2 regions of the Frigoribacterium sp. Leaf164 genome follow, and region 2 is predicted to be linked to the other one. Evidence: predicted binding sites of a transcription regulator. Region 2 holds the regulator's gene; the other holds the start of a gene.

Region 1 (5,031 bases), on a different contig from region 2:
GCGGTGCTTGCGCTCCTTGAGCTCCACCTCGGTCGCGGCACCCGCCTTGATGACGGCGACGCCGCCGGCGAGCTTGGCGAGGCGCTCCTGGAGCTTCTCGCGGTCGTAGTCGCTGTCGGTCGCCTCGATCTCGCTGCGGATCTGACGCACGCGGCCGGCGATCTGCTCGGCGTCGCCGGCACCCTCGACGATCGTGGTCTCGTCCTTCGTGATGACGACCTTGCGGGCACGGCCGAGCAGGTCGAGCGTGGCGTTCTCGAGCTTGAGGCCGACCTCCTCCGCGATGACCTGGCCACCGGTGAGGATGGCGATGTCCTGCAGCTGCGCCTTGCGACGGTCGCCGAAGCCGGGGGCCTTGACGGCGACCGACTTGAAGATGCCGCGGATCTTGTTCACGACGAGCGTGGCCAGGGCCTCGCCGTCGACGTCCTCCGCGATGATCAGGAGCTGCTTGCCCGACTGGATCACCTTGTCGACGATCGGCAGGAGGTCCTTGATGTTGGAGATCTTCGAGTTGACGATGAGCACGTAGGCGTCCTCGAAGACGGCCTCCTGGCGCTCGGGGTCGGTGACGAAGTACTGCGACAGGTAGCCCTTGTCGAAGCGCATGCCCTCGGTCAGCTCGAGCTCGGTGCCGAAGGTGTTCGACTCCTCGACGGTGACGACGCCCTCCTTGCCGACCTTGTCGATGGCCTCGGCGATGAGCGCACCGATGGTGGGGTCGGCGGCGGAGATCGAGGCGGTCGCCGCGATCTGCTCCTTGGTCTCGATGTCCTTCGCGTCGGCGAGGAGCTGAGCGGAGACCGCGGCGGCGGCCTTCTCGATGCCGCGCTTGAGCGAGATGGGGTCGGCACCGGCGGCGACGTTGCGGAGGCCCTCACGGACGAGCGCCTGGGCGAGCACGGTGGCGGTGGTGGTGCCGTCGCCGGCGACGTCGTCGGTCTTCTTGGCGACCTCCTTGACGAGCTCGGCACCGATCTTCTCGAACGGGTCGTCGAGCTCGATCTCCTTGGCGATGGAGACGCCGTCGTTCGTGATGGTGGGGGCGCCCCACTTCTTCTCGAGGACGACGTTGCGGCCGCGGGGGCCGAGCGTGACCTTCACCGCGTCGGCCAGGATGTTCAGGCCACGCTCGAGGCCGCGACGGGCCTCTTCGTCAAAAGCAATGATCTTAGCCATGTGTTACTCGTCCCTCCCGGACGTCATGAAGCAGAGGTACTTGGCACTCACCTGCGGCGAGTGCCAGAGCGATTCTGGCACTCCCACCTTGTGAGTGCAAGCCGTCCGGGCAGGCCCACGGCGAGCCCCCGGACGTGACGACGCCGCCCGCCCCGGGAGGGCGGACGGCGTCGTGTCGGAGGGGCCGAGGGGCCGAGGGGCGGGGCTCAGGCGAGCCGCACCGACTCCGCCTGCGGCCCCTTGCTCCCGGTGCCCACCTCGAAGACGACCGCCTGGCCCTCCTCGAGCACCTTGTAGCCGCTCATGTCGATGGCCGAGTAGTGCACGAAGACGTCCTGCCCGCCTCCCTCGACCGTGATGAAGCCGAAGCCCTTCTCCGCGTTGAACCACTTGACGGTCCCGTGTGCCATGGTGCTGCTCCCCTTGCTGTGTTCGTACGGCGGCCGGTCGGTGCCGGGGCCGGGTCGACGCAGTGGCCTGCGCACCCGAACGGTGCAGCCTCGCTCGTTCGGGGCGGGGCGGGCGGGCCGTAGGGGGCGACCAAGACCAGATGGTAGTGCGGCCCCCGGCGCCGACGACAGCCCCGAAGGCCGCAGAACGAACCCGCGGGCGCCCGTCGGCCCGATCCTTTACACGCCCGAAACAGAAGGGGCACGAGGAAGCCCCCGAGGAGGCGCGGAGCGGGGCCCGGCCCCGGTCGCGTCGCCCCCCGCGCTCGCCCGCTACGACGAGAAGTCGGTGCCGAGCACGACGGTGATGGTCGCCCCCGGGAAGGCCGTGCTCTGCTGCGTCGCGTCGATGCCGAGCGACTCGGCGACGCCGAGCGCGGCCGCGCGGTCGGCGGCCGTGGCGTAGTAGACGGTGGAGGTGGCGGAGCGCTCGGGCGCGTTGCCCTGGCTGCCGACCGTCCAGCCGTCGGTGTCGAGCGTCGTCGCGGCCCGCCCGGCGAGGCCGCTCGTCGTCGTCGCGTTGAGCACGGCGATCGTCGTCGAGGCGGGCACGTCGGAGGGGTCGGCCGCGGTGGCCGTCGGGGTCGGCGTCACGGCGGGCGTCTCGCCGGCGGCGTCGGTCGACCCGTCGGTCGAGGCCCCGTCGCCGTCGGTCGCCTCGTCGGACGGCTCGGTCGTCGCGTCGCCGGCCTCGGCCGAGCTGCTCGCGCTGGGGGCGACGAACTGGAAGCTGTCGTTGAGGACGCCCAGGGCGACCACGCCGGCGCCGACGAGGAGGCCGGTGGCGAGGGCCGCCCAGGCGACGACCACCCAGCCGCGCCCCCGGCGGGGCTCGGAGCGGTGCGCCCCGACCCTCTCCAGGTCGCGGGGCACCTCGTCGAAACGATCGCGGGGGTACTTCGGCATGGTCTCCGTGGTCTTCCGGGTCAGCGGGGCGTGGGCCCGAACGAACGGTCGGCGCGGGCCCGGGCGCGCTGGTCGCGCAGGCGCTGCAGGCGACCGACCACCAGGGGCGCGTAGGCCAGTGCAGCAGGTCGGTCGATGAGCGAGTTGAGCAACTGCTGATAGCGCGCGACGCCGAGCCCGAGCTCTCTCCGGATCAGCGCCTCCTTCTGGCCCGGCGTGGCCGGCGGCGACTGCTCCAGGTCGAGGATCGCGCGGTCGAGGGTCGACAACGCGCCCGCGCGCACGCCGGTGCCCCTGCTGCCCTCGTCGGTCACGTCCCGCCCTCTCGATCCTGGTCACCATAACGTCGGGGCGGGCCGTGACCGGGGAGGCGGGGCGCGGTTCGGCCCGTTCAGCCGACGGTCGTGAGGCGGGTGCCGTGGGCGTCGCCGACGGCGAGCGGCCGCCCGTCGAGCGCGAGCACCGCGAAGGCCGACGTGCGCTCGACGAGGGCCGGGTCGACGGCCCCGACGTCGTCGAGCAGGCCGATCCGCTCGTACGAGACCCAGGTGGCGCCGAGCCCCCTGACCGTGTCGACGAACTGCTGTCGTCGTCTGCCCGGCAGGTAGACGAGCGTGCCGGTCGAGACGACGACGAGACGTGCGTCGGCGGGCGCCGTCGCCGCGAGGGCCTCGAGGTCGTCGACGGCGTCGCCGCGGGCGACCCGGGGAGGCGCGGTGCGGGCGAGCGCGACCGCCCGCTCGAGCAGGTCGGCCCGCTCCGTCGCCCCGGGCGGCAGCAGCGCGCGCAGCCAGGCGACGGCCTCGTCGTCGCGGACGTCGACGGGGTCGAGGTCGAGCCCGGCGCGCCAGACCACCGCCGGCAGCTCGACCGCGCCGAGCCCGGCGCCCGCTCCGCCGGGTGCGTCGTCGCCGCGGCCGTCCGTCACGTCGAGCGTCAGCTGCACGGGGCTGAGCGGGTCGCCCCACCGGACGTCGCCGGCCCGGTACGAGACGAGATCGGGCAGCAGGCAGAGGCCTGCCGAGGCCCCCACCTCGAGCAGAGCGACCGGCTCGTCGAGGCGGGCCAGGGCGAGCGAGACCGGGCCGCTCCGGCGCAGGTCGTTCGTCTGCACGGCGCGTCGGCCGAGCTCCGCGACCACGGCGTCGGCGTGGTCGAGCAGCCAGCTCCGGAGGCGCGGCCAGGGCCCCGGGGGCGCACCCAGCCACCGGCACGTCGCGAGCACCAGGACGGGCTGGCGCCGCGACTCCGGCACCCTCTCGACGACGGCCAGCGCGGCCTCGTCGGCGGCGAGGCCGGCGGCCAGCTCGGACCAGCCGGGCGACCCCTCGGCGGCGGCCTGCGCCGAGTAGGCGAGGAAGCGGTCGGCGAGCGTCACGGGCCCGAGTCTAGGGAGCGCCGCGGGGCGTCACCCGGGGAATGGGGCTCAGCGGAACAGTGTTGGATGGGGAGTCCCCGAACGTGTCAGGAGTGCACCCATGACGAACGACAACAGCACGTACAAGGTCGAGAAGACCGACGAAGAATGGCGCCGCGAGCTCACCCCGGAGGAGTACTCGGTGCTCCGCCAGGCCGCGACGGAGCGCCCGTGGACGGGCGAGCTGCTCGACGAGGAGCGCGCCGGCACCTACGCCTGCGCCGCCTGCGGCGCCGAGCTCTTCAAGAGCGGCACCAAGTTCGACAGCGGCTGCGGCTGGCCGAGCTTCTACGAGTCCGTCCGGCCCGACGCCGTCGACCTGATCGAGGACTCCAGCCTCGGCATGGTCCGCACCGAGGTCCGCTGCGCGAACTGCGGCTCGCACCTCGGCCACGTCTTCCCCGACGGCTTCGGCACCCCGACGGGTGACCGCTACTGCATGAACTCGATCTCGCTGTCGTTCACCGAGGGCGACGCCGCCTCGACGGACTCGAAGTGACCGGCGTCGCCGACGCTGCCCGTCGGCGACGGTCACGGTCGAAGGTCACCGACGAGGCCCCGACGCGCGAGCAGCTGCTCAGCTACGTCGAGGCCGCGTCGACGGTGGCCGACCACTCGGGCCTGCACCCGTGGCGCCTGGTCGAGCTGCGCGGCGACGACCGTCGCGTGATCGGCCGGTCGCTGTCGGCGGCGACCGGGGCGGACGAGAAGTCGACCCGCAAGGCGGAGGAGAAGTCGCTCCGCGCGCCGCTCGTGATCGCGGTGGTGTCGTCGCCGGTGGAGAGCCGGAAGGTGCCCGAGTGGGAGCAGGAGTCGGTCGCCTCGGGCGTCGCCCACCTGCTGTCGCTCGTGCTCGACGACGAGGGCTGGGGCGTGATCTGGAAGACCGGGTCGGAGACCCGGCACCCGGTCGTGCAGGCCGCCCACGGGCTGACGGGCGACGAGAAGCTGCTGGGCTGGCTGTACGTCGGGGGCCACGGCGAGCGCGAGGCGAAGCCCCGCCGCCTGCTCGACCCGGCCGACTACGTCAGGCCGCTGACCGCGGGCTGACGGCGGCCGCTACCAAGTGCGGCGGCTGTT
Region 2 (5,031 bases):
GCCCGCTCGCGCCGGTCGGCAGGTCGATCTGGGTGACGTCGCCCGTCACGACCATGCGCGAGCCGAAGCCGAGCCGGGTGAGGAACATCTTCATCTGCTCGGGCGTCGTGTTCTGCGCCTCGTCGAGCACGACGAAGGCGTCGTTCAGCGTCCGGCCGCGCATGTAGGCGAGCGGGGCGACCTCGACGGTACCGGCCGCGAGCAGCTTGGGCACGATCTCCGGGTCCATCATCTCGTTGAGCGCGTCGTACAGGGGGCGGAGGTAGGGGTCGATCTTGTCGGTGAGGGTGCCGGGCAGGAAGCCCAGGCGCTCCCCCGCCTCGACGGCGGGGCGCGTGAGGATGATGCGCTGCACCTCGCGCCGCTGCAGGGCCTGGACCGCCTTCGCCATGGCGAGGTAGGTCTTGCCGGTGCCGGCCGGGCCGATGCCGAACGTGATGGTGTGCTGGTCGATCGCCTCGACGTAGCGGGCCTGGCCGAGCGTCTTCGCCCGGACGGACTTGCCGCGGCTCGAGACGATCGGCTGGCCGAAGACGTCCGCGGGCGCGGCCTGCCCGGAGTCGAGCAGCTTCGCGCTGGTCTCGACCTCGGCCGGGACGAGGTCGTGGCCGTTGCGCACCAGAGAGACGAGCTCGTCGACGAGGCCCCGGGCCCGGGCGACCGACGCCGCCGGCCCCTCGAGTCCGACCTCGTTGCCCCGCACGAGCACGCGGACGTCGGGGTACTGCTTCTCGACGGTCTTGAGGAGCCGGTCGTGGGGACCGAGCAGCTGGACCATCGCGACGCCGTCGACGGTGATGTCGACCCGGGTCGCGCCCTCGGCGCGGGCGTCGGAGCCGGTGGACGGAGTGTCGCTAGTGGGCAAGGGTGCCTTCCTGGAGGAGTCCCCCGAGCACGTGGGCGTGCACGTGGAACACGGTCTGGCCGGCCGAGGGGCCGGTGTTGAAGACGAGCCGGAACTCGCCGCGGCCGACCGAGAGGTCGGTGCCGTCGTCGGAGCGGAAGACGGCCGGGTCGGCCGACAGGGCCGAGGCCGTCGCCACGATCTCGGCGAGCAGCGCGGGGTCGCCCGCGGCCAGCTCGGCGACGTCGTGCCACCGCTCGGTCTTGGGGACGACGAGCAGGTGGACGGGAGCCTTGGGCTCGACGTCGCGGAACGCGATGACCCGCTCGTTCTCGAAGACGATGTCGGCCGGGATCTCGCGCGCGACGATGCGGCTGAAGACGGACGGCTGGTCGGAGCCGCCGGGGGCCTGGCTGGTCTGGTCGTCGGACATGCCGCTCATCGTACCGGCGGCCGGTGACACCGGCCCGACGTCGACGACGGGGCCGCCTACCAGCGACCGAGCCGCACGCTGAGGACGGCCAGGGCCGCCGGGCCCGCCGTCGAGGTCCGCAGCACGCTGTCGCCGAGCCTCGCGAGCGTGGCGCCCGCGTCGACGAAGAGGGCGAGCTCGGCGGGCGAGACGCCGCCCTCGGGGCCGACCACCACCGTGACGACCGAGCCCGCGCCTCCCTCGGGCGGGAGGTCGACCGCGGAGAGCGCGAGGTCGGCCGTCGGCTCCAGCACGAGCACGGGGCCGAGCGCCGTGCGGGCCGCGAGCTGCTTCGTCGTCGCGAGGTCGAGGACCTCGGGCGCCCAGGGCCGGATCGCCTGCTTGGTCGCCTCACGGGTGATCGCGCGCCAGCGGCTCGTGCCCTTCGCGACCTTGGCGCCCTCCCAGCGCGACACCGACCGCGACGCCGACCAGGGGACGACCTCGTCGACGCCGAGCTCCGTCGCGGCCTGGACGGCCAGCTCGTCGCGGTCGCCCTTGGCGAGGGCCTGGGCCAGCGCGATCCGGACCCCGGGCCGAGGATGCGCGGTGACGGTCGCCGCCACCAGCGACAGCCGGTCGCCGGTCGCCTCGGTCACCTCGCCCCGCACGACCGTGCCGCGGCCGTCGCCGAGCGTGAGCTGCTCGCCGACCCGCACCCGGCTGACGGTGACGGCGTGCCGTGCCTCGGCGCCGGTGACCGTGACGGTCGAGCCCGCCACCGCCTCCGTCAGGTCGTCGACCAGGTAGAAGTGCGCCACGATCAGAAGTTGAGGAACCGGTCGCGCAGCTTGCCGAACAGGCCCTGCTGGAACTGCGACAGCTCCGGCGCCTGCTCGCGACGGCCGGCGGCGAACTTCTCGATCAGCTCGCGCTCCTTGTGGCTCAGCTTGGTCGGCGTCACCACCTGCACGCCGATCTTGAGGTCGCCGCGGCCCGTGCCGCGGAGCTTCGTGACCCCGCGGTCGCGGACGGTCAGCACGTCGCCGCTCTGGGTGCCCGGCTTGAGCTCGATCTCCACCGCGCCGTCGAGGCCGTCGAGGGTCGTCTCGGTGCCGAGGATCGCGTCGGACATCTGCACCTCGAGCGTCGCCAGCAGGTCGTCGCCGTTGCGGCTGTAGGTCTCGTGGTGGCGGACCTTGACCTCGAGGTACAGGTCGCCGTTCGGGCCGCCGGCCTGGCCGACCTCGCCCTGCCCGGGCAGCTGGAGGCGGAGGCCGGTGTCGACGCCCGCGGGGATGTCGATGGGGATCGTGCGGCGGGCGCGGACGCGGCCCTGGCCCTGGCAGGTCGGGCACGGGTTCGGGATGACGGTGCCGTAGCCGCGGCAGGTGCCGCAGGGGCTGGAGGTCATGACGTTGCCGAGCAGCGAGCGGACCTGACGCTGGATCTGGCCCGAGCCGTGGCAGATGTCGCAGGTCTGGGGCGAGGTGCCGGGCGCGCAGCAGGACCCGGAGCAGGTCTCGCAGAGCACCGCCGTGTCGACCTCGATGTCGCGCTGCGTGCCGAAGACGATCTCTTCCAGGTCGACCTCGAGGCGGAGCAGGGCGTCCTGGCCGCGCTCGCGACGCGACCTCGGCCCCTGGCGCTGACCCCCGCCTCCCCCGCCTCCGAAGAAGGCGTCGAAGATGTCGCCGAAGCCCGCGGCGCCGCCGCCACCGCCGAAGCCGGTCTGGGGGCCGAGGTCGTAGCGCTCCCGCTGCTGGGGGTCGCTGAGGACGTCGTAGGCGTGCGTGACGTCCTTGAACCGCTCGGACGCCTCCGGGCTGGGGTTCACGTCGGGGTGCAGCTCGCGCGCGAGCCTGCGGTACGCCTTCTTGATCTCCTCCGGGGTCGCCGAGCGGTCGACTCCGAGCACGTCGTAATGATCTGCCACTGGTTCTCGTCTGCCTCTGGTGTGCGTCTGCGCTCCGCGGGGGCCGCGGGGCGGATGTCTGGGTGGGATGTCTGCTGGTCGTGTGTCGTGTCTGGGGGTGGAGTCGGTGGTCGGGGCCGCAGGCCGGCGCCGGCCCTCGTCAGCGCTCGGAGAGCAGGGACGAGAGGTAGCGGGCGACCGCCCGGACCGCCGCCATGTTGGTGGAGTAGTCCATGCGCATCGGGCCGAGCACGCCCAGGCGGGCGATCTCGCTGCCCGACGACGAGTAGCCGCTCGCGAGGACGGACGCCTGCGAGAGCCCGAACGACTCGTTCTCGCGGCCGATGCTGGCGGCGACGTCGACGGCGTCGAGCTGCATCTCGCCGAAGAGCCGGAGCAGCGCCACCTGCTCCTCGATGGCCTCGAGGACGGGGTAGAGGTTGCCGCTGAAGTCGTCGCCGATGCGGACGAGGTTCGCCGCGCCCGCCATGACCAGGCGGTCCTGGCGGCCGGTGGCGAGCTGCTCGACGAGGCTCGCCACGAGGAGCCCGACGGTGGCCGCGCGCTCGGGCGGGTGCTGCGCCGGCAGGTCGGCCAGCGCCGTCGCGGCGGCGCTCAGGGCAGCCCCGCCGACGAGGGCGTTGAGCGAGGAGCGCAGCTCGCCGAGGAAGGACTCGTCGACCGGCGCGGGGAGCTCCACGACCCGCTGCTCGACCTGGCCCGTGTCGGTGATGAGCACCGTCATGACCCGGCGCTCGGCGAGGCTGACGAGCTCGACGTGGCGGACGCGGGCCCGGGAGAAGGAGGGGTACTGGACGAGGGCGACCTGGTTCGTCAGCTGGCTGAGCAGGCGGACGGTGCGGCCGAGGACCTCGTCGAGGTCGGTGGAGTCGCCGAGGAAGGTCTCGATCGCCTGGCGCTGCGCGGCGCTGAGCGGTCGGAGGTCGGCGAGCTGGTCGACGAAGAGGCGGTACCCCTTGTCGGTGGGGACGCGGCCGCTCGAGGTGTGCGGGGCCGCGATGAGCTCCTCCTCCTCGAGGAGGGCCATGTCGTTGCGGATCGTCGCGGCGGAGACGCCGAACTGGTGCCGCTCGACGATGGACTTCGAGCCCACGGGCTCGCGGGAGGCGACGTAGTCGTGCACGATGACGCGCAGCACCTCGAGCCCTCGTTCCGAGACCACCGCACACCTCCTCATCGCACCACGGGCCCGCTGCGCCCCGAGGGCGTCGACACGGACCGGCTGGCACTCGCCGTACCAGACTGCCAATGCTACGCCACCGGCCTGGCGGCACCTACTCGCGCCGCGCCTCCCTGTCCTATGCTCGGCGTGACGGACACCGGACCGCGCGGTCCGGTCGACGCCCTCGGGCACCGGCCCCTCCGGGGCGGGAGGCCGTCACCTCCGACCACGACGAACCAGGTGAGCAGATGACCGACACCCCGCCCGCAGAGCCGCACGACCCCTACGCGAAGCAGCCCGGCCAGGGCGGCCCGGCCGGCCAGCCCGGCCCGCCGCCGTACGGCCAGCAGGCACCCGGCCAGCAGGCGCCGCAGGGCGGCCCGCAGCCCTACGGCCAGCAGCAGCCCTGGGGGCAGCAGGCCCCGGGCGGCGGTGCCGGCTACCAGCAGGCCGGCCAGCCCCTCCGCCCCGAGGACGAGAAGCTCTGGTCGACGCTGATCCACGTCGGCGGGATCCTGTTCGGGTTCATCCCGGCGCTCGTCGGCTACCTCGTGCTGAAGGACCGCGGTCCGTTCATCCGGGAGCACACGCGTCAGGCGCTCAACTTCCAGATCACGATGACGATCGCGAGCGTGGTCGGTGCCCTGCTCTGGATCGTGCTCGTCGGCTACCTGATC

Evidence for each region. Region 2 encodes HrcA, which represses chaperone genes, less so after heat shock. Its sites were predicted from a motif close to TTNGCACTCGNNNNNNNCGAGTGCNAA; they were not measured.
Region 1: the regulator HrcA is predicted to act here: its motif matches at 1,220-1,246, upstream of groL (chaperonin GroEL).

What each region holds. Positions count from the first base shown of each region.
Region 1 is NZ_LMOX01000003.1:666,767-671,797, forward strand. Features, by position in the region: gene groL (chaperonin GroEL) at 1-1,179, opposite strand, end outside; gene ASF82_RS11060 (cold-shock protein) at 1,386-1,589, opposite strand; gene ASF82_RS11065 (LytR C-terminal domain-containing protein) at 1,902-2,534, opposite strand; gene ASF82_RS11070 (DUF3263 domain-containing protein) at 2,555-2,848, opposite strand; gene ASF82_RS11075 (DUF2332 domain-containing protein) at 2,926-3,912, opposite strand; gene msrB (peptide-methionine (R)-S-oxide reductase MsrB) at 4,013-4,450, shown strand; gene ASF82_RS11085 (nitroreductase family protein) at 4,447-5,001, shown strand; gene ASF82_RS11090 (hypothetical protein) at 5,011-5,031, opposite strand, start outside.
Region 2 is NZ_LMOX01000001.1:1,125,181-1,130,211, reverse strand. Features, by position in the region: gene ASF82_RS05090 (PhoH family protein) at 1-865, opposite strand, end outside; gene ASF82_RS05085 (histidine triad nucleotide-binding protein) at 855-1,277, opposite strand; gene ASF82_RS05080 (16S rRNA (uracil(1498)-N(3))-methyltransferase) at 1,334-2,077, opposite strand; gene dnaJ (molecular chaperone DnaJ) at 2,080-3,192, opposite strand; gene hrcA (heat-inducible transcriptional repressor HrcA) at 3,332-4,354, opposite strand; gene ASF82_RS15195 (DUF4870 domain-containing protein) at 4,603-5,031, shown strand, end outside.